DNA from 3 places in the Paenibacillus pedocola genome. Region 1 is predicted to be linked to each of the others. Evidence: riboswitches for the same ligand, from Rfam matches in the RefSeq annotation. Region 1 holds a riboswitch; each other region holds the start of a gene.

Region 1 (8,284 bases):
ACCTCCCCAAACTTAATAGTTTTCATTATCGTGACACCGTCCCCGGATTAGGAGGACGGCACAGGCGCTTGTACTTGCGAGTTCGATTTTAGGGCTTCCGTAACGATGCGACGCTGTTCGAAGCTGTGAACATCGGCATAACCGCTGGCCGGACTGGAGCGTTCCGGACGGCCGATATACTGTACCGAGACATTCTGAGGGGCGATATTCCGCAGCCGTGGCTCGGTATAACTCCAGGCACCCATGTTCTTCGGCTCTTCCTGTACCCAGATAATCTCCTGCAGCGAGCGGAAGGAGTTCAGGTGGGCCGCCAGCTCCCGTTCCGGGAACGGGTAGAGCTGCTCCAGCCGGAGGATATGGAGCCAGGACCAATCCCGGTCTCCCGCGGCTTCAAGCTCAGTTTGCAGATCAATGGCTACCTTGCCGCTGCAGACCACCAGGCGTTTCACCTCGGCGGGCTTACTGCCCAGCAGCGGCTCCGGCAATACAGCCTGGAAGCCTCCGGAGGCAAGCTCGGATCCGGGAGAGGTGCTGCGTGTGTTGCGGATCAGACTCTTCGGTGCCATGATTACCAGCGGCTTGGCGTCAGGCTGCCCGCACAGAGCCGCTTGGCGGCGCAGCAGATGGAAATACTGCGCAGCAGTGGTCAAGTTCGCTACGGTCCAGTTCTCTTCGGCAGAGAGCTGCAAAAACCGTTCCAGACGGCCGCTGGAATGCTCCGGCCCCTGTCCTTCATAGCCATGAGGGAGCAGGATAGCCAGATTGCTGCGCTGTGTCCATTTGGCCCGTCCGGCGGAGATGAACTGATCAATAATGACCTGCGCGGCATTGGCGAAATCACCGTACTGGGCTTCCCAGAGTACGAAGGTCTCCGGGGCGAACACATTATAGCCATACTCATAGCCCAGCACCGATGCTTCCGAGAGCGGGCTGTTGTATACCCCGAAGGAAGCGGAAGAGGATGTGAGCTGATGCAGCGGAGAGAAGAGGGCCCCTGTCTCGCTGTCATGCAGTACAAGGTGGCGGTGGGCAAATGTGCCGCGCTGTGAATCCTGTCCGCTGAGGCGGATCGGGGTACCGTCCTTCAGGATGGTCGCGAAAGCCAGCGTTTCGGCCAACGCCCAATCTACCCGCTCTCCATCCTTGAGGGCATCCTTGCGCCGCTGGAGAATCCGCTCCAGCTTCGGATATACCTTGAAGCCGCGGGGTGCAGTCAACAGCTCCTGGTTGATCTCCTGCAGGCTGCTGAGCGGAACTGCTGTAGTGCGCGGAGCCTTGGATTCCACATCAAGCGCCACTGCCGTTTTGGACTCTGCATTTTTGTGCTTGCCTTCTTTCATAGACTCAAAGGCTGCCTGCAGTACGCTTTCTGCCTCAGCATTCATCCGCTGCACATCTTCCGCCGAAATAATTTTCTCGCTCTGCAGCCGTTCGGCGTACACTTTGTAGACCGTCGGGTGATTCCGGACTTTACTGTAGACAATCGGCTGAGTGGTATCAGGGTCGTCCATCTCATTATGGCCATGACGGCGGTAGCCGATCAGGTCAATTACGAAATCCTTTTTGAACAGATTGCGGTAGCTACTTGCCAGACGGACGGCTGAGATACAGGCTTCCGGATCATCGGCGTTGACATGCACAATCGGAATTTCATAGCCCTTAGCCAGGTCGCTGGCATAGTGGGTAGATCTGGAATCCTCGCTTTCCGTCGTAAAGCCAATCCGGTTATTGACGATAATATGCAGGGTGCCGCCATTCTGATAACCTTTCAATTTGCCGATATTAAGTGTTTCCGCAACGATACCCTCACCCGGGAAAGCGGCATCCCCGTGCATAAGAACAGCCATAGCTTTACTCGTGTCCAGCTTCGGCAATCCCGGTGTGCTCCGGTCCTCCTGGGCAGCACGGGTGAAGCCTTCAACCACGGGATTCACGAATTCCAAATGGCTCGGGTTGTTGGCCAGCGTGATCCGCGTACGCACGGTTTCTCCCTGTCTTACTGCACGGTCTGCACCAAGATGGTACTTCACATCGCCGGTCCAGCCGTAGTTGATGCCCATGGAACCTTCGGATGGAAACAGCTCTTTATTCGGGGAGTGATGGAACTCTGAGAAAATAATATCATACGGTTTGCCCAGAATGTGAGCCAATACATTCAGGCGTCCGCGGTGAGCCATCCCCATCAGGATATGCTCTGCACCGTCATGGGCGGCCGCACGCACGACTTCATCCAGCATCGGTACCAGGGCGTCATTGCCTTCCAGGCTGAAGCGTTTCTGGCCGACAAAGGTTTTGTGCAGGAAGGTCTCGAACTGTTCCACCTGAATCAGCCGGTTCAGCAGCTCCTTACGTTCACTGTTGTTCAGGGGAGCAGGGGAGCTTGTGGATTCCGCCTGACTGTTCAGCCAGCGCAGCTCCTTCTCGTCATGCACATGCCCGAATTCATAGGCGATAGTCCGGGTATAGGCCTGAAGCATGCGCTGAACGGCATCCCATGCGGTCTTGACATCTCCCGGAGCGTTCTCCCAGATCAGCGAAGCAGGCAACGCCATCAGATCTTCACGGGTCAAATCATAGGTTTTATAATCCAGCCACTGGGCCATAGGGTTCTCCCCCCGGTCCAGCGGATCAATGTTGGCGGCCCGATGGCCATGTATGCGAATATTAGCGATCAGCTTCGAGGCTCTTACAGCCTTTTTCAGCCACTCTGCATCTCCTGATACGGAAGGCTGCGGTACCTGGGTCGTATCCGGATCCAGTGGAGGAGGGCCGGAGGTGGTAAAAAGATCGCGGTAGTTAGGTTCTACTGAAGATGGATCATTAACGAACTGCTCATATTTCTCTTGAATATAACCCAAATTCGGTCCGTAATAATTGCTCCAAACGGATTCATTATAAGGTCCTTTGGCTGCCATGAATACATCCTCCTAACGGATGAACCCCACATGCGCCCAAACAGCACCGGCGTTAGGTGGAGCTACGATGTTTGCGGTTTCATTCCTTATCCTATTGTGCTACTTTAGGGGCGGCTAATCAATTCATACTTTGATCTATTCCGTTCGCAAAACGGCATGATTCAGCCTACAATTGATGCGGAACGATCATATGTTTTTTTAGTGTTTAAAATTCTAAAAAATGGGTATATGGTTTAATAAATATCTAGGAAAATAGTTTCATATCCGTTTAGGTCCTAAGGGGTAGAATGGAGTGAATGCCTATTTGAGTTACACAAATTATTACAAATTCAAGCTGCTTTTTTCAAATTCTTTTCATTTAAAATTTCCACAAAGCGACACATTTTTTGAGCAAGGCATTATATAATGTTATTGCGGATAACGGTTTCATGAATTCTAGCCAGATCCTTTCATGTGAAGGATCCAGTAAAGGGTAAACCTCGCCGAAAGGCAGGGACACAAAGTCTCGGGTCTAATGTAGAAATACTACGACGGCCGGACTGCCTGGGGACGCAAAATCTTAGGAGGAGATTTCTTGGATATGTCCAACCAGGGGAATGATGGGGAACTGCAGGCAGTTGATCTGGATTTAGAATGGGTATATTTGATGATGTCGGCTAAGAAGGCCGGCCTCAAGGTGGATGAGATCCGCCAGTTTTTAAGTGAAAAAACGTTGCAGGTAATGTGAGATGGGGCTGACCGGACGATACATACAGAAAAGGGCACAGCGAAAGAGATGCTGTGCCCTTTTCTGTATGGCCGGGAAGGGGAGCGTCACTTAATCCTTCTGCTCCAGCCGCCATTTCTGATAATCCAGAAATTCCTTGAATTCCCGTTTACTTATCCCTGAAGCCATAGCTTCCTGTACGAGCCGGAACCATTCTCCGTCGAGTGAAGCCTCCTGTGATTCCAGGGGTTCGCCATACAGCAGTGCATGAATAGATACCTGAAGCGCATCGGCGATCTTTTCGATGAATTGGATAGAGGGGTTGGATTGAATATTTCTTTCCACATTGCTTAGGTATGATTTCGCCACGTCAGCCTTGTCCGCCAGCTCAGATAAAGACAAACCCTTTTCCAAACGGAGATGGTGGATACGACTTCCCATATTATCTGGCACGATTAAAACGCCCCTCCGTTACTTTTTGTTATCAGTATAGCAAATTTTCTCATAGCGGACAAAAATCATTGTTTGATCGTCATCAGCTGAGGTCCCGTCTATAAAAAAGGCATATCCAGCCCGGGTTAGGGAAGGATATGCCTTTTTGGTAAGCTTACCTCGACTATTTAAGTTCTCCTAAACCTTGTTTAGCATTGAAGGTCCAGGTAAGGTCCAGTTTATCTCCCTGGAATACGTTCTGATCCTGACCGTTGTCTACAAAGACGAAGGCTACCTTGAAGACCTTGGATTGTCCGGCTGTGATACCGCCAGGCAGAGCGCCGGTGCTGATCAAATCATAGTTAGCCGTATTTTTCAGATCCTTCAGGGAGATTTCCCCGATGACAAAATTGGTGATGTCGCCGCTGACATAAGTATCCTTGAGAAGTTTGACTTTGAAATGGTCACCCAGATCCTGTCCCGCGTTATTCGTACCGGCATCGGTTACCGTGTAAGCGCTAGCCAGTTTCAGCTCCTTGATATCGAGTGAGCCGCTGTTTTGCAGAGTGAAGTTACGGACGGCGATGTCACCAGGCTTGAGGTTGCTGAGGTTAACGATTTCCGACGGGCTGGTATTCAGATCCAGTGTTCCTGCTGCGAAGGTAGCTGTGCTCTGCGCAGTATCGCTGAAGTAAGCGAACGTTCCTCCTCCGATTAAAGACAATCCCAGTGCCGCCGATGCAATACCCAGACCCAGTGTTTTTTTGATACCCATAATATAAATTCCTCCTCGGTTATGTTTTTATTATTGAATAGCAGGGTTTACTTGAATTCGCCGGCTCCCTGGCTGGCTTCGAAGTTCCAGGTAAGCTTCAGCTTATCGCCTTGGTAATAGTTTTGCGGCTGGAAGTTTTCTTTGAAGGCAAATTGAACGGTGAGCTTATCCTCGGTACCCGCTTTAATGCCTGATTTTTCCCCTCCAAGCAGCGTACCCAGTATTTTTCTGGCTACGAGATCCGGGCTCTGGCTCTCCAGATCGGCGAGCGAAATGATAAGAACCTCCGGCTGTTTTTTGTCGTTGTTATTCAGGAAAGTAACGATAATATCATCCTTCAGATTATGGCTGCCGTTGTTGTTGTTCGTGTCCGTCACTGCGGATGAAGTCTTCAGCAAGACCTTGGGAATGTCGAGGGAGCCGTCATTTTTCAGTTTGAAATCTCTGGTGATCAGATCGCCAGGCTTCAGATTGCTGAGATCAACAATGACAGCAGGGTCAGAGGTGAGGCTAAGAGTTCCGTTGTTAAATGCAGCTGTGCTCTGGGCGGAATCGCTAAAGTAAGCGAAAGTGCCTCCGCCGACAAGTGTCAGGCCAAGCGCTGCGGAAGCAACGCCGAGACCCAGTGTTTTTTTAATATTCATTTGTTCATCCCTCTCTCATAGATCTTTTTGGCAACAGGTGTACCTTTAATTATTGTGACTCCGCGTTTCGTAAACGGGAGATAACAATCAGTTATTGAAGCGGCATGGTTTCGGGGCCTGCCGGCGCGGCTGCGGCGCTTTTCTTTTCAAGTGCGGAAACGGCCTTCCAGGAGGTATAGAGTGCATAGAGCAGCAGCAGGAGACCCGGTATGATCATCAGCATGACACTGCCTGCCTTCGAAACCGCGAAATTCATCGCGTACCCCACATAAGGAACCGTTACTCCGGTATATTGCCCTACGACATTCGTTGAGCTGACCGCAGCCGAATCCGCAGCATCATTGTTATCGCCTTTGGTTGTGTAGGTGGCCTCACCCGTGGCAGTGTTTACAGTGGCGTCGATAACCCGGTGGGTGATCAGAATATTCTCAGGATTCATAAATGTGATGACGTCGCCCTTTTGGAAGCGGGTCATATCGCCGCCAGGCTTGATAGCAACGATGGAGCCGGTATGGATGCCGGGTTCCATGGAGCCGGATAAGACGGTTTTGATCTGATAGCCGAAGAAAGCCGGTTCGCCGCCGGAAGCTTTGGAGATCACTACGGCAACCACCACAAGCAGGAAAACAAGGGACATCAGCAGGGTCAGTGCTGTACTGACTATTTTTTTAATACGCATTATTCATCGCCGCCTTTACTGGGTTCTGTGACCGGAACGGGAGAAGCTGCGGGAAGTTCCGGTACGGTATTGTCATTTTCGGTTATGTCCTGAACAGGCACTGCTGCCGGTGTTGGAGATGGATCGGGTGTATCCGCGCCGGAAGCAGGGGCGTCTGGGGCGGCAGTGTCTGGGATGGCCGCGTCTGGAGCGGCGCTGTTGTCCGGCGCCGGCTTATCCTCTACAGGCTTATCTTCTGCCGGCTTGCCGTTGTCCGGCACCGCAGGGACGGTTATCTCTGGGTGTCCTTCTCCCGCTTCAACAACCGGGGTCTTGTCATCAGCAGGATCTTTATCGTCCTGCTTGCCGTCGTCAGCTTTTTCCGCCAATGCTTCTTCCTGAAGCTTTGCCTTGGCATCTGTGATTTCCAGCTGCTGATTGTGCAGACTGCTTACTGCCGAGGACAGGCTGCTCCGGGTAGAGGTCAGATCAGCATTCAGCTGCTCATAGGCCGCCTGCAATTCGGCAGAAACATCAGGCTGTGCTTCATATGCTTTGGCCACGAAGTCAAGCAGCCCGCTGCCGCCGGAAAAGCGGGAGTGTTCCTGCCCGAGGAATCCGCGGTCAGGATTGCCTGGCGGCAGCGCACTGCCGGCTGTATGAATGGAGTTCAGATAGTCCATAATTTGGTTGTAAGTATCCTTGAGCGGTTCGGACAATACTCCGCTTTGGGCTGAATCCTGTTGCATTTGCCCGAAGATCTGTGCATCACGGATTTCCAGACAATTGGGTTCAAGTTGGAGCATATAACCCCAGGCCTGATGCAGAATAGCTGCCGCATTGCTGGCCTCCTGCAAAATCTGCTGCCAGATCCCGAAGTTGGTGTTGAGCTGTGCATCTATTGCCGCAATGGCGGAATTGGCAGAGGAAATCTGTGCTGCTACAAGCTCTTCAGCCTGATCCAGCTCATCCTGAGACAGTGCTGAGAGGTCCGCGGGACCTGTGAACTCTCCGGCCGTGCTGTGGCTGGCAAGAGAAGACTTAAGCTCGATGATTCTGTGGATGTGCCCGGACAGCTCCGAGAGCAGCTGTTCAATCTGTCCCGGGAAGACGGAACAGAGCTCTATGCTGCTGGTTTGCTGCAGCGAGGTATTGTACTCTCCGTAGGTGCTGCCGATCTGACCGGAGGTGTACAGGACAAGAACGGATACAGCCACACCGGATTGCAGAATACGAAGCCCGGTTTTACTTGGTTTTTTTTTACGCCGTCTGGCGGATCTGGGGTACAAAGGCTAGCCCCCTCTCATGGCTTTACAATCATTCATTCGTTATATTCGTTCTTTATTAAGAACAATTTGATAAGGAAATCATACACCGTCTTCCGGGCAAAAGAAAAATGTGAATTAAGCTTAAAAGTTCTTAATAACGTACAATAATGAAGTGTTATCTTTGTATTACTGCTAGTATCGCTGTTTTACGCAAAATATTCTTTATAAAGAACAATGATTCGCACCTCGCAGATCGCCAATAACGCAAAGCAGCGGTCCTCCAATACCTGGAGAACCGCTGCTTTGTTTCGATAGATTATTCTATATGTCCGGATTTGTTTCAAGCGTAGGAGAGTTGTGTGTTCGGCCGGCCGGTTAGGGAAGCTTTTCTCCGCGTGAGCTTACATACAGGTCATACCATTCCTTGCGGGTCAGCTCCAGCTTGTCCGCACCTGCGCAGGCGGCAATCCGCTGCGGATTCACCGTTCCGATGACTGGCTGAATGGCCGCCGGATGGGTCATCAGCCAGGACAGGACGATGGCCTCAGGCGTTGTATTCTTCTGCCGGGCGAGCTCCTTGACCAGCGCGGCCGTATTCACGACATTCTCCGGCTGGCCTTCGAGTGAACGCCCGCTGAAGCCTCCTTGCGCCAGCGGCCCCCAGGCCTGCAGCTGGATGTTCTCCATGCGGCAGTATTCTATGGTTCCCTCCGGAAAGGTAATATCCTTCCAAGGCTCGCGGTTCACGCTGACCATGGCATCAAGCCAGCTGATCTTGGCCAGACTCATATGCAGCTGGTTGACGATAAAGGGTTCGTCACAGTAATGCTGGAGCAGCCTGATCTGAGCAGCGCTCATATTGGAGACCCCGAAGTGGCGCACTTTT
Region 2 (8,284 bases), 660 kb from region 1:
ATCGTTCCGGTCCAGCGAACCGAGAAGAGATCCTTCCCGAGGCCGACTGCCGGAGAGTCCCCGTGCCAGTTGAAGTCAATTTTGTTGTCATTACGGATCAGCTGTGCTCCGCCGGCCAGGTCTGTATTATTGAAATATTGCGCCCTTAATCCCTTGGTCGAAGCGGGAGGCTTCGTGTTCGGTTTACTAGCGAGCATAATAATATAATCATCGCGGGAAACGATATAATTATCATTCATAAAATTTTTGATTTTCTGCAGATCATTTTTTTCAGTCAGCATTTTCCCCCATGTCATGGTATATACCCATTTACTTTGGGTTTGAGACAATATAACAGGGTCTGGCAGCTCTCCGCTTTCCCCGATGCCGATAGGCTTTCCGTCTGCCAGCTTCAGCAGATTCTCATAATAGGACTGCTTGAAGTCATTGTTATATATATCTGCCGCCAAAATGTCTGCTTTTCCCGATCCGGGGAAATATGGCTCAAAATCATCCGACCATTCATTAGGTGCATTGGGGTTCCATACCCATAGCAGATTATTCAGCTTGTGCGTGTTTGTTAAACGGTTATACATGATGTCCCAGAGCTTAGTGAAGTTGTCTTTATTCCCCCACCAGAACCAGTCTCCGTTCATTTCATGATAGGGACGCCACAAAACCGGTACTCCGGCATCCTGAAGATCTTCCAGATACCCGGCAATCTCGTCAATATCGGCAATCAGATTCTTATATTGTGCTGTTCCCGGGGTCACATAGGCATCAAACATATCCTGGCTGAGACTCATATGCACATTGGACCATTCCGGAGAAGTGCCGGGCAGGTTCTGATGAAAGGTCATCGCTACGATGCCTCCGCCCTTATGCCATTTGATTGCACTGTTTACTACAGCCTTACGCTGACGCTTAATGGCAGATTCCGATTGATTATTGATGGCTCCAAGCTCATAGCCATGCAAAACAGCAGATTGCCCGGTGGCCTTTTTCAGCTTATTGTTGAATTCATCAGGACTCTCCAGATAGTCATGCTGTCCTGAAATCATGCCGTTTCCGCTGAGATTCGATAGATAGGTCAGCAAATCGGCCGCCTCCTGGGAAGCGTTAGGATTGATCGGAGTATTCACTGCTGCCGGGGTAACCACAGTCCGGGTAACCGGAAGGCTGCGTACCTCCGACCAGGGCAGTAAAGAGAGAATGAAGATTATAGGCAAAATCGTCGTAAATAGCCGGAACTTGCGGTTAGTGTTCAATGTTAACTCCTTTCTCCAGCCGTTAAACCTCTATGGAGCAAGTGACGGTTCCATTAGCAGGGCAGTCATTTTGCAGCCAACTGAGGCCTATAGCTTAGTAGCCCTGCTGGTAAGCAGGGCCCTAATAGGTGGACTTTTGAGGATTTAGTATTGTAACGGCTTAACCAGCATCAGTGACGGCGGTGATAGAACAGACTGCCGATCGCTTATTTTAGGAAGCGGAAGGTAGGAACAAGGCGCTTGACGGGACTGTCCCCTTTAATTGACTCGGGCTTTCCCACATCAGCTTCGCTCTTGCATCCCCTTGGTTCTCATAATATTCCACTTTAATATCATATAACTGTCCTGCCTGCAGGTTTATGCTTCCCATGCGTTCGGTTCCACTCTGCTTCACCCAGCTGTCGATGATGAGACTGCCATTGACCCAGACACGGACACCGTCATCTGAAGAGGTATAGATTTGGTACGTCTCACTATACAGGGGCTTAATTTTACCGCTCCAGCGTACGGAGAAGAAATCCACTCCGATCGCCGCATCCGGCGAGCCAAGACGCCAGTTGAGGTCAAGGACCGCGTCGGTACGTACTACAGCGGGAGTTCCCGCCAGCTGCATGTTGTTGAAATACTCCCCTTGCAGCCCGTTGGCTGCAGGTGCTGGTGCTGCTGTCGGCGTTGCTGTCGGCGCTGGCGTTGGTGCCGGCGTTGGCGTTGGCGTTGGCGCCGCTGTCGGCGTTGGTGCTGCTGTCGGCGTTGGTGCTGCTGTCGGCGCTGGCGTTGGTGCTGCTGTCGGCGCTGGCGTTGGTGCTGCTGTCGGCGTTGGTGCCGCTGTCGGCGTTGGCGTTGGTGCCGCTGTCGGCGTTGACGTTGGTGCCGTTGTCGGCGACACTGTTACTGTCTGCACCATGGCCAGCGAATTCGTCACCAATGATGATTCTGCAGTACTTATAGATGATGTGGAACTTTTCAAGAACAATGCGCTTGAAGGAACGGTTACTTTGGCCTGGCTGGGACTCTGCCACATCATACGGATATTGGCATCACCGGCATTTTCATAATATTCTACTTTAATGTCATAATACTGTCCGGCTTTCAGGGCAATGCTTCCGGTACGCTCGGTACCGCTCTGCTTCATCCAGCTGTCGATAACGGCTGTTCCATTCACATAAACACGGATACCATCATCCGATGTTGTATAGAATTGATAGGTTTCACTATAAGAAGGCTTAATCAGGCCGGTCCAGCGTACGGAAAAAATATCTACAGGCAATGAAGCATCCGGTGATGCCTGACGCCAGTTGAAATTAAGCAAACTATCATTGCGTACCAGCACAGGCGTGCCGGACAGCGTCATATTCTTGAAATATTCACCTGCAAGCCCGTTTACCAACGGTACCGGTGCCTGCAATGTATTTTCAGGTACAGGAGTCGGCGTTGGCGTTGCCGTTGGTGTCGCTGTCGGCGTTGCCGTTGGCGTTGCTGTCGGCGTTGCCATTGGCGTAGCTGTCGGCGTTGCCGTTGGCGTTGCTGTCGGCGTTGCCGTTGGCGTTGCTGTCGGCGTTGCCGTTGGCGTAGCTGTCGGCGTTGCCGTTGGCGTAGCTGTCGGCGTTGCCGTTGGCGTTGCTGTCGGCGTTGCCGTTGGCGTAGCTGTCGGCGTTGCCGTTGCGCCCGGGACTGTCCACGCCTTATATTCATCCCGGGTCAGGGTGTAGCTGTCATTCATAAAGCTTGTGATTGTAGTCGTGCTGTTGTTATCATAGAGCATTTTTCCCCAGTTCATCATATAAACGTAATTCTTCTGGTAGAGCTGCAGCTTAGCTGTACTCGGCATTTCACCATTCTCACCGATGCCGACCGGCTTACCGGCAGCCAGACTAACCAAGCTGTCATAATATCTATTCATATAATCATTATTGTATATATCAGCTGCAAGTACATCGACCTTATTCGCACCAGGATAGGTCAGCTCATAGGGATCAGACCAGGCATTCGGAGCATTCGGATTCCATACCCACAGCAGATTGTTAAGTTTATGATAATTAACAAACCGATCATACATAATATTCCAAAGATCAGTGAAATTGCTCTTCTTTCCCCACCAGAACCAGTCACCGTTCATCTCATGGTAAGGTCTCCAGAGTACGGGAACTCCTGCATCCCGCAGGCTTTTGAGTGAAACTGCAACTTTATCGAGGTCGGCAATCAATGCATTGTACTGTGCCGTACCTGGTGTTATATATTTGTTGAACTCTGCTTGTGTTAATGATTTCTGCACATTTGCCCAATCATACGTAGTGCCCGGCAGATTCTCATGAAAAGTCATTGCTACGATACCGCCCGATTTGGCCCAGTTGATAGCACTATTGACTACATTCTTCCGTTGCGTTGCAGCAGTGCTTTCCGATTGTCCGCTGATTACTCCAAGCTCATATCCGTGAAGTGCGGCATATTGTCCGCTTGTTCCTTTCAGCTTGTTGCTAAATTCATCCGGGCTCTCCAGATAGTCATGCTGGCCTGAAATAATTCCTTTTCCGGAAATAGAATACAGGTTACCAAGGAGCTTGACGGCTTCAGCTGAAGCGTCCGGATTAACTGGCACAGCTGTACTTGAAGCTGCTTTAGCCGGGGAAGGTGCAAGTCCTAGTCCAAGCGGTACTGCGGACAAAAACACAGCCAGAGACAACACGGCGGACAACAGACGAAACTTACGGTAAGTTTTCAAAATGATCTTCCTTTCGGTAGCCAGGCTGCCACTTTTAAGAGGCCCTATAGCTTTGCGTCCCTATCTTTCGAGTAGGTTTGCCTTTGTCGTTTTGGAAGGATTTCTCCTTCTTACCGTAAGTATCGACTCTATTAAGTTGTAGGTTTATAGCAAAAATTAAGATTTCTTAATAAATGGTTCTTAATACCTGTTTTGGATTTGTAACAATTGGTTAAATAGATTATTTAGGCCTACGAAATGAACTGTTGTAATGCTATATCCTTCCAGTCCAAGGTGATTCGGATATTATCCTCTTCCACCAGCTCAGATCCGGTCTGCACTTCGATAAACTCCACATCCGTCAGCGCAAGGATCGCATGTTTGGTGCCTTCAGGGATGCGAACCACATCGCCCGCCTTCACATTATGCATTTTCTCGTTAATCACAATGCTGGCTTCCCCGCTTACAAAGGTCCAGATTTCACTGCGTTTGCGGTGCAGCTGGTAGCTGATGTTCTTGCCCTCTTCAATAAAAATCCGCTTAGTCAGGACTTCATTGCCCTCATCGTACTTCACATAATCAATGACCTTGTAATGGCCCCAGCGGCGTTCCTCGAACATCGGTCTTTGCTCGTAAGACTTCAGCACTTCTTTGATCCGTGGACTTTCCGCTTTATGCGTAACCAAGATGCCATCCGGGCTGGCGGCGATAATTAAGTCCTTCGCCCCGATGACTGTAATCGGAATATCCAGCTCATTGATCAGGCAGGTTCCCTCAGAATCGGCAGTGACAACACCTTTCCCTACCAGATTGCTGCTCATTTCTTCAGTCAGTGTATTCCAGGTACCCAGATCCTTCCAGAAGCCTGCATAAGGCTGAACCACGATATTCTCCTCTTTTTCCACCACTTCGTAATCAAAGCTGATGGAGGCAAGCAGTTTATACTGCTTCTGCAGTTCCTCGTAGTTAAGCGGCAGCCCTTTGCGCTGCAGAATATCAAGCAGATAACCTAAGCGGAAAGCGAACACCCCGCAATTCCAAAGGGCTCCTTTGCTGATCAGACCTTCGGCTTGTACACGGTCAGGTTTTTCCTGGAAATGGCTCACTTGCAGATATCCGCTTGTTCCCGCCTCAGCAGTGGTAGGGATGATATATCCGTATTTCTCTGACGCATGTTCAGGAACTACGCCCATCAGCGCCAGATTTGCGCCGCTTTCCTCCATTGTCTGCTCAAGCTGGACTACGGTATCGAAGAATGAAGCTTCCACATAGGGATCAACAGGCAGGATAGCGACTGTTTCGTCCGGAGAAACACCGGCCATCGAATACAGGTAAGCTGCTGTCAGCGCTATGGCCGGGAACGTATCACGGCGCTCAGGCTCAACAATGATCGGAACCTCGCTGCCAAGCTGGCTCTGAATCGATTCCACCTGGCTGCGGCCAGTTGCCAGATAAGACGAACCTGTCATGCCCGCTTCCTCAAGCTGTCTCCAGACACGCTGTACCATAGATTCCGGTTCACCCGTCGGGCTTTCCAGTACCTTCAGAAATTGCTTCGAACGTGAATCGTTGGACAAAGGCCAGAGCCGTTTACCAGAACCGCCTGATAGAAGTACCAGTTTCATAAGTGAACCCTCCTATTTATGTGTTGTCGCGAAAATATCGGATTGTTATTAGTTCGCTGCGGACTGTGGAAAGCTGGAATGCTCCTTACAGAATGCCCTTTGCTGCGCAGTATTCCTTAAGGTCTCACTGTTATGAGAGTCACTGCAAAGAATGTTTGGACTTTCGGCCGCTGTTGTCTGCAGATTTCCTGATTTATACCGCTGTTCGCGGTTGAAATCCGCAGACAAAGGCGGACACTATGTTCCTACAGTTCCAAAATTCCTCTCCGTTCCATTCCATAACAGCTTACGATTAAGAACTCTTGCTTGACTGAGCGTTCTGGAAGAATCGCATCTTTTTGCTTACTTTGCCCGCAGGCTGGCTCCCTGCTAAAGATCTGGATTGCCGCTTGTTGTAGCGGCAATTTAAGGGCAAGGAGCGGAGCGGCAGCTAAAGCTGCGCTCAAGAGCAGCTCTGAATTAGATCGCCCCGGCGACGCTTGGGGAATATCCGCTCAGTCCGCCCATCTGCGGGCGACCGACCGAGTGGTACTCCAGCCCGGTGCCTTCGATCTGCTCCTTGGAGTAGACGTTGCGGCCGTCGATCAGAATCTGGCGGCGCATGCTGCCTGCCAGCAGATGCAGATCGATATCCTTGAACTGGGCCCAGTCGGTCAGCAGGCAGATGGCGTCGCTGCCTTCGGCCGCCTCTTCAGCAAGGCCGCACCAGCGCAGCTGCGGATGATCATACCCTGCTCTGAAGTTATCAGCAGCAATCGGGTCATACAGCTTCACTGTTGCTCCTTCCGCCACCAGAGCTTCGACGATTTCCCGCGCTGGAGCTTCGCGGACATCATCGGTATTCGGCTTAAAGGCCAGCCCCCAGATACCGATAACTGCGCCGCGCAGGCTGCCTAGCGATTCATGGAGCTTCGAGATGATCATGAACCGCTGGTCCTTGTTCACCTCAACCACCGATTTCAGCAGCTTGAACTCGTAATCGACGTTACCGGCGATTTGGATCAGCGCATTGGTATCTTTCGGGAAACAGGAGCCTCCATAACCGATGCCGGCCTGCAGGAACGAGGAACCAATTCTACGGTCCATTCCCATACCTTCCGCCACCATGGTTACATCAGCTCCCACTTTTTCGCAAATGTTGGCAATCTCGTTAATAAACGAAATTTTGGTTGCCAGGAATGCGTTCGAAGCATATTTAATCATTTCCGCACTGCGGATATCTGTTACGAAGACATTTTCCGTGAAGCCCTGATGAAGCTGGCGCATGGTCGGCTCAAGCTGCGGATTATCGAGGCCGATAACGATCCGGTCCGGATGAAGGGTGTCGCGGATTGCAGAGCCTTCACGCAGGAACTCGGGAGCGGAGACAATATCGAAGGGATGATTCGTGTGGGAAGCGATGAGGTTGCGGATTTTCTCATTCGTGCCAACCGGAACAGTCGACTTGGTCATGATGATTTTGTAGCCTTCCATCGCCTGGGCAATTTCCGTAGCGGCTCCTTCGATATACCTTAAATCCGCTTCGCCACCCGGTAAAGAAGGTGTACCCACAGCCAGAATGACGATATCTGAGCGGCGCACCGATTCCTGAAGATCCGAAGAGAAGGATAATCTGCCCTCCCGGAGATTCATCTCAATCAATGCCTCGATCCCCGGTTCATAGATGGGGGATTCCATCCGGTTAAGCTTGCTGATTTTTTCCTCATCCTTATCGACGCAGATGACATGATTCCCGTTAAGTGTAAAACATACGCCAGATACTAGACCGACATAGCCGGTACCGATAACTGCCAGCTTCATACAATCATCCTCCTTTTAGGAAATTAATGTAGGCTTGCTCTACATATTGCTTGAACTGCACCATAAACGCCTGTTCGTCGAATTTGCGGGCGTGGCCCATGATTTGGCCGATATCCCATGGGTAGGATTCCACTTCGTGGATGGCCTTCAGTAAATCGTCAACTTCCTGGTTCTGAAAAAACACACCGTTGACGTATGGCACGATGGTGTCCAGCGCGCCTCCGGCCTGATAAGCGATGACCGGTCTGCCTGCGGCATTCGCCTCCAGCGGCGTAATACCGAAATCCTCTTCTCCCGGAAAAATAAATGCCCGGCACTGTGACATCAGGCCTGTTACCTCTCCATCATCCAGCCGTCCGAGGAAGGATACATTGTCTTTGGCCATGCCCTCCAGCCTTTTGCGGTCCGGTCCGTCACCGACGATATAGAGCTTAAGACCATTGCGGTTGAAGGCTTCCACGGCGAGATCGATCCGCTTGTAGGAAACAAGCCGGGAGACGATCAGGTAATAATCGCCGATGGAACTCGAGCTGGTGAACCGGGCGGTGTTGATCGGCGGGAAAATCACATCGGCATCGCGGTGATAATAGTTCTGAATCCGCTTCTTCACTACGGAAGAGTTGGCTACGAACTGGTTCACATTTTTGGATGTCCGCTGGTCCCAGGACTTGAGCCGCTGCATGTAGACCTTCAGCAGTCTTTTGAACAGTCCGGAGTTCGATTGCCGCTCCATGTAAGTGTCATAATCCCAGGCGAAGCGCATTGGCGTATGGCAGTAGCATAGATGAAACGTCGATTCGGGCACCTGAATGCTTTTCATAAAAGCACTGCTGGAACTCAGGACAATATCATATCCGCGAAAGTCCAGATCTCGGATGGCCATGGGATAAAGCGGCAGCACCCCTTTGAAATTG
Region 3 (8,284 bases), 250 kb from region 1:
CACACGGTTTCGGGTCTACGTCCACATACTAAATCGCCCTATTCAGACTCGCTTTCGCTGCGGCTCCGGCTTCTCACCTTAACCTTGCATGTTAAACGTAACTCGCCGGTTCATTCTACAAAAGGCACGCCATCACCCATAGATCGGGCTCTGACTTTTTGTAAGCACACGGTTTCAGGTTCTATTTCACTCCCCTTCCGGGGTGCTTTTCACCTTTCCCTCACGGTACTGTTTCACTATCGGTCGCCAGGTAGTATTTAGCCTTAGCAGATGGTCCTGCTGGATTCATACGGGGTTTCACGTGCCCCGCACTACTCGGGATCCGTCTCGGAGAGAATACAGTTTAGGTTACAGGGCTTTTACCTCTATCGCGGGCCTTTCCAGACCTCTTCACCTACCATATTCCTTTGTAACTCCATGTGAGACGTCCCACAACCCCAAGGGGCAAGCCCCTTGGTTTAGGCTGTTCCGCGTTCGCTCGCCGCTACTGACGGAATCACTATTGTTTTCTCTTCCTCAGGGTACTTAGATGTTTCAGTTCCCCTGGTCTGCCTCTACACACCCTATGTATTCAGATGTGAGTAACTGCGAATTACCACAGCTGGGTTTCCCCATTCGGACACCCCCGGATCAAAGCTTGCTTACAGCTCCCCGAGGCAGTTTCGTTGTTCGCCACGTCCTTCGTCGGCTCCTGGCGCCTAGGCATCCTCCGTGTGCTCTTATTAGCTTAACCAATGCGTTCTCCCGAAGGAAACCGCCAGCATCGCTATAATTGAAACTTGTTTACACAAGTTCAGCTTAAAGGAATATTCTAAAACGCAAATTCGTTTCGGTATCCAGTTTTCAAGGATCAAGGTACTGCTGAGAGCTTAAACTCTCAAAACTGACCAACGAGTGAGTAACAGGCCTAAACCTGAGTTTTGGAAGCTGAGCTTCCGATTTGAATGTTTCCGTTGCAGGAAACGATTCTCCATAGAAAGGAGGTGATCCAGCCGCACCTTCCGATACGGCTACCTTGTTACGACTTCACCCCAATCATCTACCCCACCTTCGGCGGCTGGCTCCCTTGCGGGTTACCCCACCGACTTCGGGTGTTGTAAACTCTCGTGGTGTGACGGGCGGTGTGTACAAGACCCGGGAACGTATTCACCGCGGCATGCTGATCCGCGATTACTAGCAATTCCGACTTCATGCAGGCGAGTTGCAGCCTGCAATCCGAACTGAGACCGGCTTTGCTGGGATTGGCTCCACCTCGCGGTTTCGCTTCCCGTTGTACCGGCCATTGTAGTACGTGTGTAGCCCAGGTCATAAGGGGCATGATGATTTGACGTCATCCCCACCTTCCTCCGGTTTGTCACCGGCAGTCACTCTAGAGTGCCCAGCACTACCTGCTGGCAACTAAAGTCAAGGGTTGCGCTCGTTGCGGGACTTAACCCAACATCTCACGACACGAGCTGACGACAACCATGCACCACCTGTCTCCTCTGTCCCGAAGGCCACCTCTATCTCTAGAGGATTCAGAGGGATGTCAAGACCTGGTAAGGTTCTTCGCGTTGCTTCGAATTAAACCACATACTCCACTGCTTGTGCGGGTCCCCGTCAATTCCTTTGAGTTTCAGTCTTGCGACCGTACTCCCCAGGCGGAGTGCTTACTGTGTTAACTTCGGCACCAAGGGTATCGAAACCCCTAACACCTAGCACTCATCGTTTACGGCGTGGACTACCAGGGTATCTAATCCTGTTTGCTCCCCACGCTTTCGCGCCTCAGCGTCAGTTACAGCCCAGAAAGTCGCCTTCGCCACTGGTGTTCCTCCACATATCTACGCATTTCACCGCTACACGTGGAATTCCACTTTCCTCTTCTGTACTCAAGCCATCCAGTTTCCAGTGCGACCCCAGGTTGAGCCCAAGGTTTAAACACCAGACTTAAATAGCCGCCTGCGCGCGCTTTACGCCCAATAATTCCGGACAACGCTTGCCCCCTACGTATTACCGCGGCTGCTGGCACGTAGTTAGCCGGGGCTTTCTTCTCAGGTACCGTCACTCCGGTAGCAGTTACTCTACCGGACGTTCTTCCCTGGCAACAGAGCTTTACGATCCGAAAACCTTCATCACTCACGCGGCGTTGCTCCGTCAGGCTTTCGCCCATTGCGGAAGATTCCCTACTGCTGCCTCCCGTAGGAGTCTGGGCCGTGTCTCAGTCCCAGTGTGGCCGTTCACCCTCTCAGGTCGGCTACGCATCGTCGCCTTGGTGAGCCGTTACCTCACCAACTAGCTAATGCGCCGCAGGCCCATCCCTTAGTAGCAGATTGCTCCGCCTTTCATCCTTTTCTCATGAGAGAAAAGGAATTATCCGGTATTAGCTACCGTTTCCGGTAGTTATCCCAGTCTGAGGGGTAGGTTGCCTACGTGTTACTCACCCGTCCGCCGCTAAGCTTATCCCGAAGGATAAGCTCCGCTCGACTTGCATGTATTAGGCACGCCGCCAGCGTTCGTCCTGAGCCAGGATCAAACTCTCCAAATTGGTATTTAGAAAGAGCGATTGCTCATTTTGAAACATCTGACGAGAATTTGCATTCTCTAATTTCGGATCTCACCGAAGTGATTTCCGATACTCACTCGTTGTTCAGTTTTCAAAGATCAAGCTCGTTGTCAGTGTCGATTAGCTCGCCACCAGCAACTCTTATAATATATCACGTTTGATTTAGAAACGCAAGCTTTTTCTGAAATTTCTTATTCGGTCATTTCAGTCAAACTTTCGTGCGCTCTAACAACGCTTACCTATAATACCGCAGATACCTATTGAAAAGCAACCCCCTTAACTAAAAAAGATAACCTGCTTAATCCTTAAGCAGGTTATCTCACGTATTGTCTGGGGTTTATATAATGAATTATTAATAGAATTTTGCAGCGCTATATTTGCTTGCTATTTTGATCAATGCTGTTTCTTTACTGTTCTTAGTCAACCCGGCATCAACTGTTGTATCGATTGTTACCCATTTACCGTTAAGCAATACTTCATTCCAAGCATGGTACGTTGAAACATAACTGGTATTGCCCATTACCAATTTAGTCGGGATTCCTTCACTGCGCAGCATGGTTGCAAATAGCGAAGCATAATCGTAGCAGATCCCTTTTTTGGTGAGCAATGTGTTGTCGTTCTTGGGGATATAATCCTGCGTTACAGTTGCAGCCAGTTTGTAGTCGTACTTCACATTTGCAACAATGTAGTTATAGATGGCTGTTACTTTAGCTTCATCTGTTGTCAGGCCTTGCGTAAGCTGTTTAGCTTTCTGGATGGATTTATCGGAGGAGCTCCATTTGACGTTCTGTACGGAACTCAGGTATACGGCGTTGGCATTGCTCAAGTTAAGTTCTACATTTTCGGAAGAAATTACTTTATATTTGTTGCCGCTTGTATTCTCAAGAATAGATACTTTATATGTGCCATTCCCCTGTTGCAGTGGAAAGGATTCTGTGGATTGAAAAGCATATAAGTTGTAGGTGTAGCTGTTGCCATCCTTAGTGATCATGACTTTGATACGCTTGTCTGCGGGGACATCATAGGAAACTTCGACAACGCCCTGATCCAGTTTCGCTGTATTTAACCAGCCCGTAGTTGCAGTTGCAGCTGAAGCTGGGCTTGTCTGAACGGAAGTGACTACGACAAACAACGTTAATAACATAAAATAGAACTTTTTCATTGGATAAAACCCCTTTCGGTAGCTGGCTGCCATCCTTTCGGGAAGGCCCTTTAGCTTTGCGTCCCTACCTTTCGATAGGTTTGCCGTTATCGTTGCAGCTTTATCTGTTCTCTCATCTACCAATAAATGCTAGATTTCTCTCAAAAAAGCAAACAAAAAAAGCCCCTCATTCGGTAGCTGGCTGCCATCCTTTCGGGAAGGCCCTCTAGCTTTGCGTCCCTACCTTTCGATAGGTTTGCCGTTATCGTGTATAGCTTTTATAGTTATATAGTATCATATTGTCATCTATATACAAGCCCCAAATTGCTAGATTCCTACCATTTTCCACTAAAATTCTTCATAATTCGGGTCACAGCTCCTTAGCCTCAAATCAGGACAATTTTGCGTGGATTATCAAGCGGTGTGTCGGATTTACCAGCGGATCACAAGTAATCAGAGTAAGGATTTTATTAATGTTATCTCCATTCAGCACCGATACATCCGTCGGCTCTACTACGGAAATATCATAAACCTCGTATTGGTACTCTTTTGTACTCGTTTTGATCGAGATTGTGTCTCCAATCTTCACTTCATTCAACCGGTTGAACAGTCTTCCCGTAGTTCTTGACCGGTGAGCGGCAATAGCTGCATTTCCGACTTCGCCGAGCGGAGCCGTCTCCTTCATATGGGCAGCAGCATGCTTCATATTAGACTTGGTCGCCCCCTCTAAAACAGGCAGCTTCAAGTCAATCCGGTCAATCTGGATAATTCCGATGATCTTACCGCCCACCTTAATCTCCGGGGAGGGCTGTGCTGATGGCTGCACCTGTTCTTCATCTGCTGATTCCTCTGTGAGCAGTTGAGTCACCTCTGCGTACGGTTTTTCCAGATCCGGCTGAGAGGTCGGGGCTATCTCACTATAAGCCTGTTCGGCCTCTTTCAGCAATTTATCCTGTTGTCTGTCGTTATACCACTCGTTCGCTTTCGGATACAGCATGACAAGGATTCCGGCCAGTATAATCAAATAGGAAAACTTCCGCATATACATCACCCCGTTAGTCTGGAACCGGGCAAGCCCTGTTCTAATATTTGTCTTAAAATACCCACATGCGGCTTCCGAAGAAATTGATAATCACAGTGACAAACGTAACGAGCACCTTGGCAATCAATACCTGAAGCCCGAAGCTGTCTGTCAGAAGATGCATCAGCAGCACTGATATTCCAAGCACCACCAGATTGAGTACGATAAATTTCACCAGCTGCAGCCGGTCAGATCCAGCCTTAACGGCGTCACGGTCACGAAAAGTCACTTTTTTGTTCCAAAAGAAGCTGTTTGCTGTTCCTGCACTATAAGAAATGATCTGTGCCGGGGTATTGATCATCCCCAGTGAATGAAGCAGGGTAAATACTGCAAAATCAATCAGCGTATTCAGCAGCCCTACGGCATTGAATTTTAAAAACTGGATAACCCCCGCGTTCAGCCTCTTATCTGCCATCGTCATTGTCCTCTCGCATTTCATCATGCTCTCCGTCACGGTAGCCTTTGGTTTCGCGCACGATATAGAGCGGTCTATCCTTGGATTCATCATAAATACGTCCGATATATTCTCCGATTACCCCAAGCAGCATCAGCACGATACCGTTAAATAGTAAATTGACACCCACTATGGAAGCCCAGCCGGGAACCGTCCAGGAAGTAAATAACTTTTGAAACAATACAAAGAACAGGTACAGGAAGCTGGAGAAGGACAGGAAAAAGCCTATATATGAGGCTATTTTGAGCGGCTTATGTGAAAAGGAGGTGATGCCGTCGAGCGCAAACCGGATCATTTTCTTCAGCGGGTACTTAGTCTCTCCGGCGAACCGCTCCTCCCGTACATATTCAACCATCGTCTGCCGGAAGCCCACCCAGCTCACCAGACCTCTGACATAACGATTCTTCTCCTTCAGTCCACGCAGCACATCGCATACTTTGCGGTCAATCAGCCGGAAGTCGCCGGTATCCGTAGGAATCTCAACGCTCGTCATGCTGCTGAGCAAACGGTAGAAGAGCTTGGCGGTCACTTTTTTGAACAGTGTCTCCCCATGGCGCTTAAGCCGCTTGGCGTAGACTACCTCATAGCCCTCTTTCCACTTGGCGATCATCTGCAAAATGACCTCAGGCGGGTCCTGAAGATCCGCATCAATGACAACCACCGCTTGCCCCTCGGCATAATCCATCCCGGCCGTAATAGCGACCTGATGGCCGAAATTGCGCGAGAAGTCAATCAGCTTGACATGTTCGTCCCGGCTGCTGATACCGCGCATAATCTCAGCTGTACGGTCCCGGCTGCCATCGTTGACGAAGACCAGCTCATAGGAATCGCCGCATTCGTCCATTACTTTTCGGAGACGTTCATACGTATGCTGAATGACCTCCTCCTCATTGTACATCGGGACAATTACACTGTATCTGGCTTTCACCCTTGTTCCTCCTAAAAGTATGGTAATTATAAAACCGGCTGGCTCCTAGAACACCCAGGAAGGGAACCAGCGCAGCACAGTGTTGACATAATCGCCGCTCACCTGCATACCCGACAGCACCGGATAGAATAGGATAAAGAGCAGTGCCGCAAGGGCTACATAAGCATATCGGATATACTTGGCTTCGGGATATTTGCTGTCCAGCAGCTTCATTACATATACAATCGCAAGAATCATGAACGGCACCATAGCGAAATAATGGTACAGGAACGTCTCACGCGGAACGAGCATCCAAGGCACGTATTGCGAGAAAAAGGCGATCCAGAGCATGTACAGGCTCTTGTCTTTACGCTTCACGGTAAGATAAACCACACCAAGCATAGCGAAAATTCCGGTCCACCAGATCAACGGATTGCCTATAGTGACAATACTGCTTACTTGACCTTCAGGCAAGCCTTCGCCGCCGCTAAAGAACCATACTGGACGTTTCATAAACGGCCATTCCCACCAGGAAGAGGCAAACGGATGGGTAGCCACCAGCTGGCTGTGGTAGTCATACATATTTTTCTGGGCTTCGATCAGCCCCTTAATCGTGTACCCCTCGGCCGTAACGGACAGCACCGGGATAAAGGACAATCCGTAGATAACGGCAGGAATGACTACAAAGAACACGATGCAGCTTGCCAGTGTAATGACGGTGTTTTTCCAGAAGGTTCTGTCTGCTGTAAGGCAGGCGGTCTTGACCTCCTGATCACTCAGCTTGCCTTCCGCGAGCACACGTCCTGCTGCTGCATGTTCCTTATAACGCTCGAACAGCGAGAGAGCCAGCATAACAGCCAGCCCGGCACCGCCGTACAGCACAATCCATTTAGAGGCGACGCCGATGCCGAAGAAAAGACCGGACCAGAACAGCGGGACCAGTGTCCGGCGCAGCGGTTCGCGGTAAAAGTTCATTGTGAAATAGCGCTGCATGAAATAGAACATTAACATGATGAAGAAGACGCCATAGACATCTATTGTCGAGATGCGTGTCTGTGTAAAGTGCATGAAATCAAGTGCGAACAGTCCGGCGGCAAGCGCGGCGTAACGGCTTTTCCGGAATAACCGCAGAGCCATGATATAGATCAGCGGCAGCATGGCAACCCCAAACAGGGTGCCGATAATCCGCCAGCCAAACGGATTTACGCCAAACAGCTCCATCCCCACTCCGATCAGAATTTTGCCAAGCGGCGGATGGGTATTCTCATAGGCCACAATACCGTGGAAATATTCGTATGCTGTGCGCGCATGATAAATCTCATCAAAATACGTACTGTTCATAAAATTGGAGTTCTCCGGGATGACAGACTGTTCGTCGAACAGATTCGCAGGCTCGCCTCTTTTGGCAGCTGCTGCGGCATCCGGAGTGACACTGGTTACGGGAAGCGGAGTTTTGCCTCCTCCTTGTTCATAGAAGGCCATTTCATTCAGGGTAAAGCCAGGCGAAGTAACGGTCAGCTTCACATATCTTGCCGCTACATTCAAAGGCTGGCTTTTCCAGATAAATACATTCCCCACTTCCTCATTCACGTCCAGCGGACTGCTCCAGGTATCCGGAGTCTCGCTGAATTCCAGCTTGAATTTGCCGGTGCCTACACCGCCGAATACATTTACACGTTCCAGCTGTCTGCTCTGGCCCAGATCGACAAAGAAGCTCTCGCCGCTCGCCGCTGGCTCCCATAAGGTTTCCGGTGCTTTGGTTGACCCCAGATTAATTAGCGCAAGCACTGCATAGACGGCAGTAATGGAAAGCATCCACACCCAGTCTTTACGCAGCAGCTTGAACTTAGCTTTGCTCTTCTGCTCCAGCGGACGTATGCCTTCGGCAAGTGCTATATCAGCAGCATGCTTCTCTGTGTCCGTAGCCGGAGGCGCGAGAAGCTTCGTCTGTTTGCGGACATATACCATATACCCGGTGTACAGCGTATATACCAGCAAAGCAAGATTGGCAATCGCAGTAACCAGCACGATTCCGTCCGACGGGGGATTATTCCCGGCATTGAGATGGGCCAGTGTATAACCAACATTGATATACTGCGTTAAGGTGAACCCCAGAAACAAGGTCAGGAACCGCCGGTCGCGGCTCTCTATGTAGCTAA

What was found. Region 1 has a riboswitch for cyclic di-GMP ahead of QU597_RS01900 (anti-repressor SinI family protein). Riboswitches for the same ligand answer to the same signal wherever they lie in the genome.
Region 2: linked by a shared signal. The riboswitch ahead of QU597_RS04730 (PA14 domain-containing protein) and the one ahead of QU597_RS01900 (anti-repressor SinI family protein) in region 1 are both predicted to bind cyclic di-GMP.
Region 3: linked by a shared signal. The riboswitch ahead of QU597_RS03035 (transglutaminase-like domain-containing protein) and the one ahead of QU597_RS01900 (anti-repressor SinI family protein) in region 1 are both predicted to bind cyclic di-GMP.

Annotation. Positions count from the first base shown of each region.
Region 1 covers NZ_CP134223.1:432,317-440,600, forward strand. Annotated here, with positions in the region: gene QU597_RS01895 (2-oxoglutarate dehydrogenase E1 component) at 48-2,915, opposite strand; cyclic di-GMP riboswitch class I at 3,377-3,462, shown strand; gene QU597_RS01900 (anti-repressor SinI family protein) at 3,496-3,642, shown strand; gene QU597_RS01905 (helix-turn-helix domain-containing protein) at 3,733-4,062, opposite strand; gene QU597_RS01910 (TasA family protein) at 4,238-4,828, opposite strand; gene QU597_RS01915 (TasA family protein) at 4,876-5,472, opposite strand; gene sipW (signal peptidase I SipW) at 5,564-6,151, opposite strand; gene QU597_RS01925 (prolipoprotein diacylglyceryl transferase) at 6,151-7,419, opposite strand; gene QU597_RS01930 (aldo/keto reductase) at 7,774-8,284, opposite strand, start outside.
Region 2 covers NZ_CP134223.1:1,093,482-1,101,765, reverse strand. Annotated here, with positions in the region: gene QU597_RS04735 (glycosyl hydrolase) at 1-1,247, opposite strand, end outside; gene QU597_RS04730 (PA14 domain-containing protein) at 1,459-3,966, opposite strand; cyclic di-GMP riboswitch class I at 3,979-4,058, opposite strand; gene QU597_RS04725 (sugar phosphate nucleotidyltransferase) at 4,197-5,570, opposite strand; gene QU597_RS04720 (UDP-glucose dehydrogenase family protein) at 6,030-7,370, opposite strand; gene QU597_RS04715 (glycosyltransferase) at 7,375-8,284, opposite strand, start outside.
Region 3 covers NZ_CP134223.1:686,781-695,064, reverse strand. Annotated here, with positions in the region: rRNA gene QU597_RS03045 (23S ribosomal RNA) at 1-733, opposite strand, end outside; rRNA gene QU597_RS03040 (16S ribosomal RNA) at 977-2,524, opposite strand; gene QU597_RS03035 (transglutaminase-like domain-containing protein) at 2,895-3,704, opposite strand; cyclic di-GMP riboswitch class I at 3,719-3,799, opposite strand; cyclic di-GMP riboswitch class I at 3,874-3,954, opposite strand; gene QU597_RS03030 (class D sortase) at 4,075-4,725, opposite strand; gene QU597_RS03025 (GtrA family protein) at 4,778-5,179, opposite strand; gene QU597_RS03020 (glycosyltransferase family 2 protein) at 5,169-6,146, opposite strand; gene QU597_RS03015 (phospholipid carrier-dependent glycosyltransferase) at 6,192-8,284, opposite strand, start outside.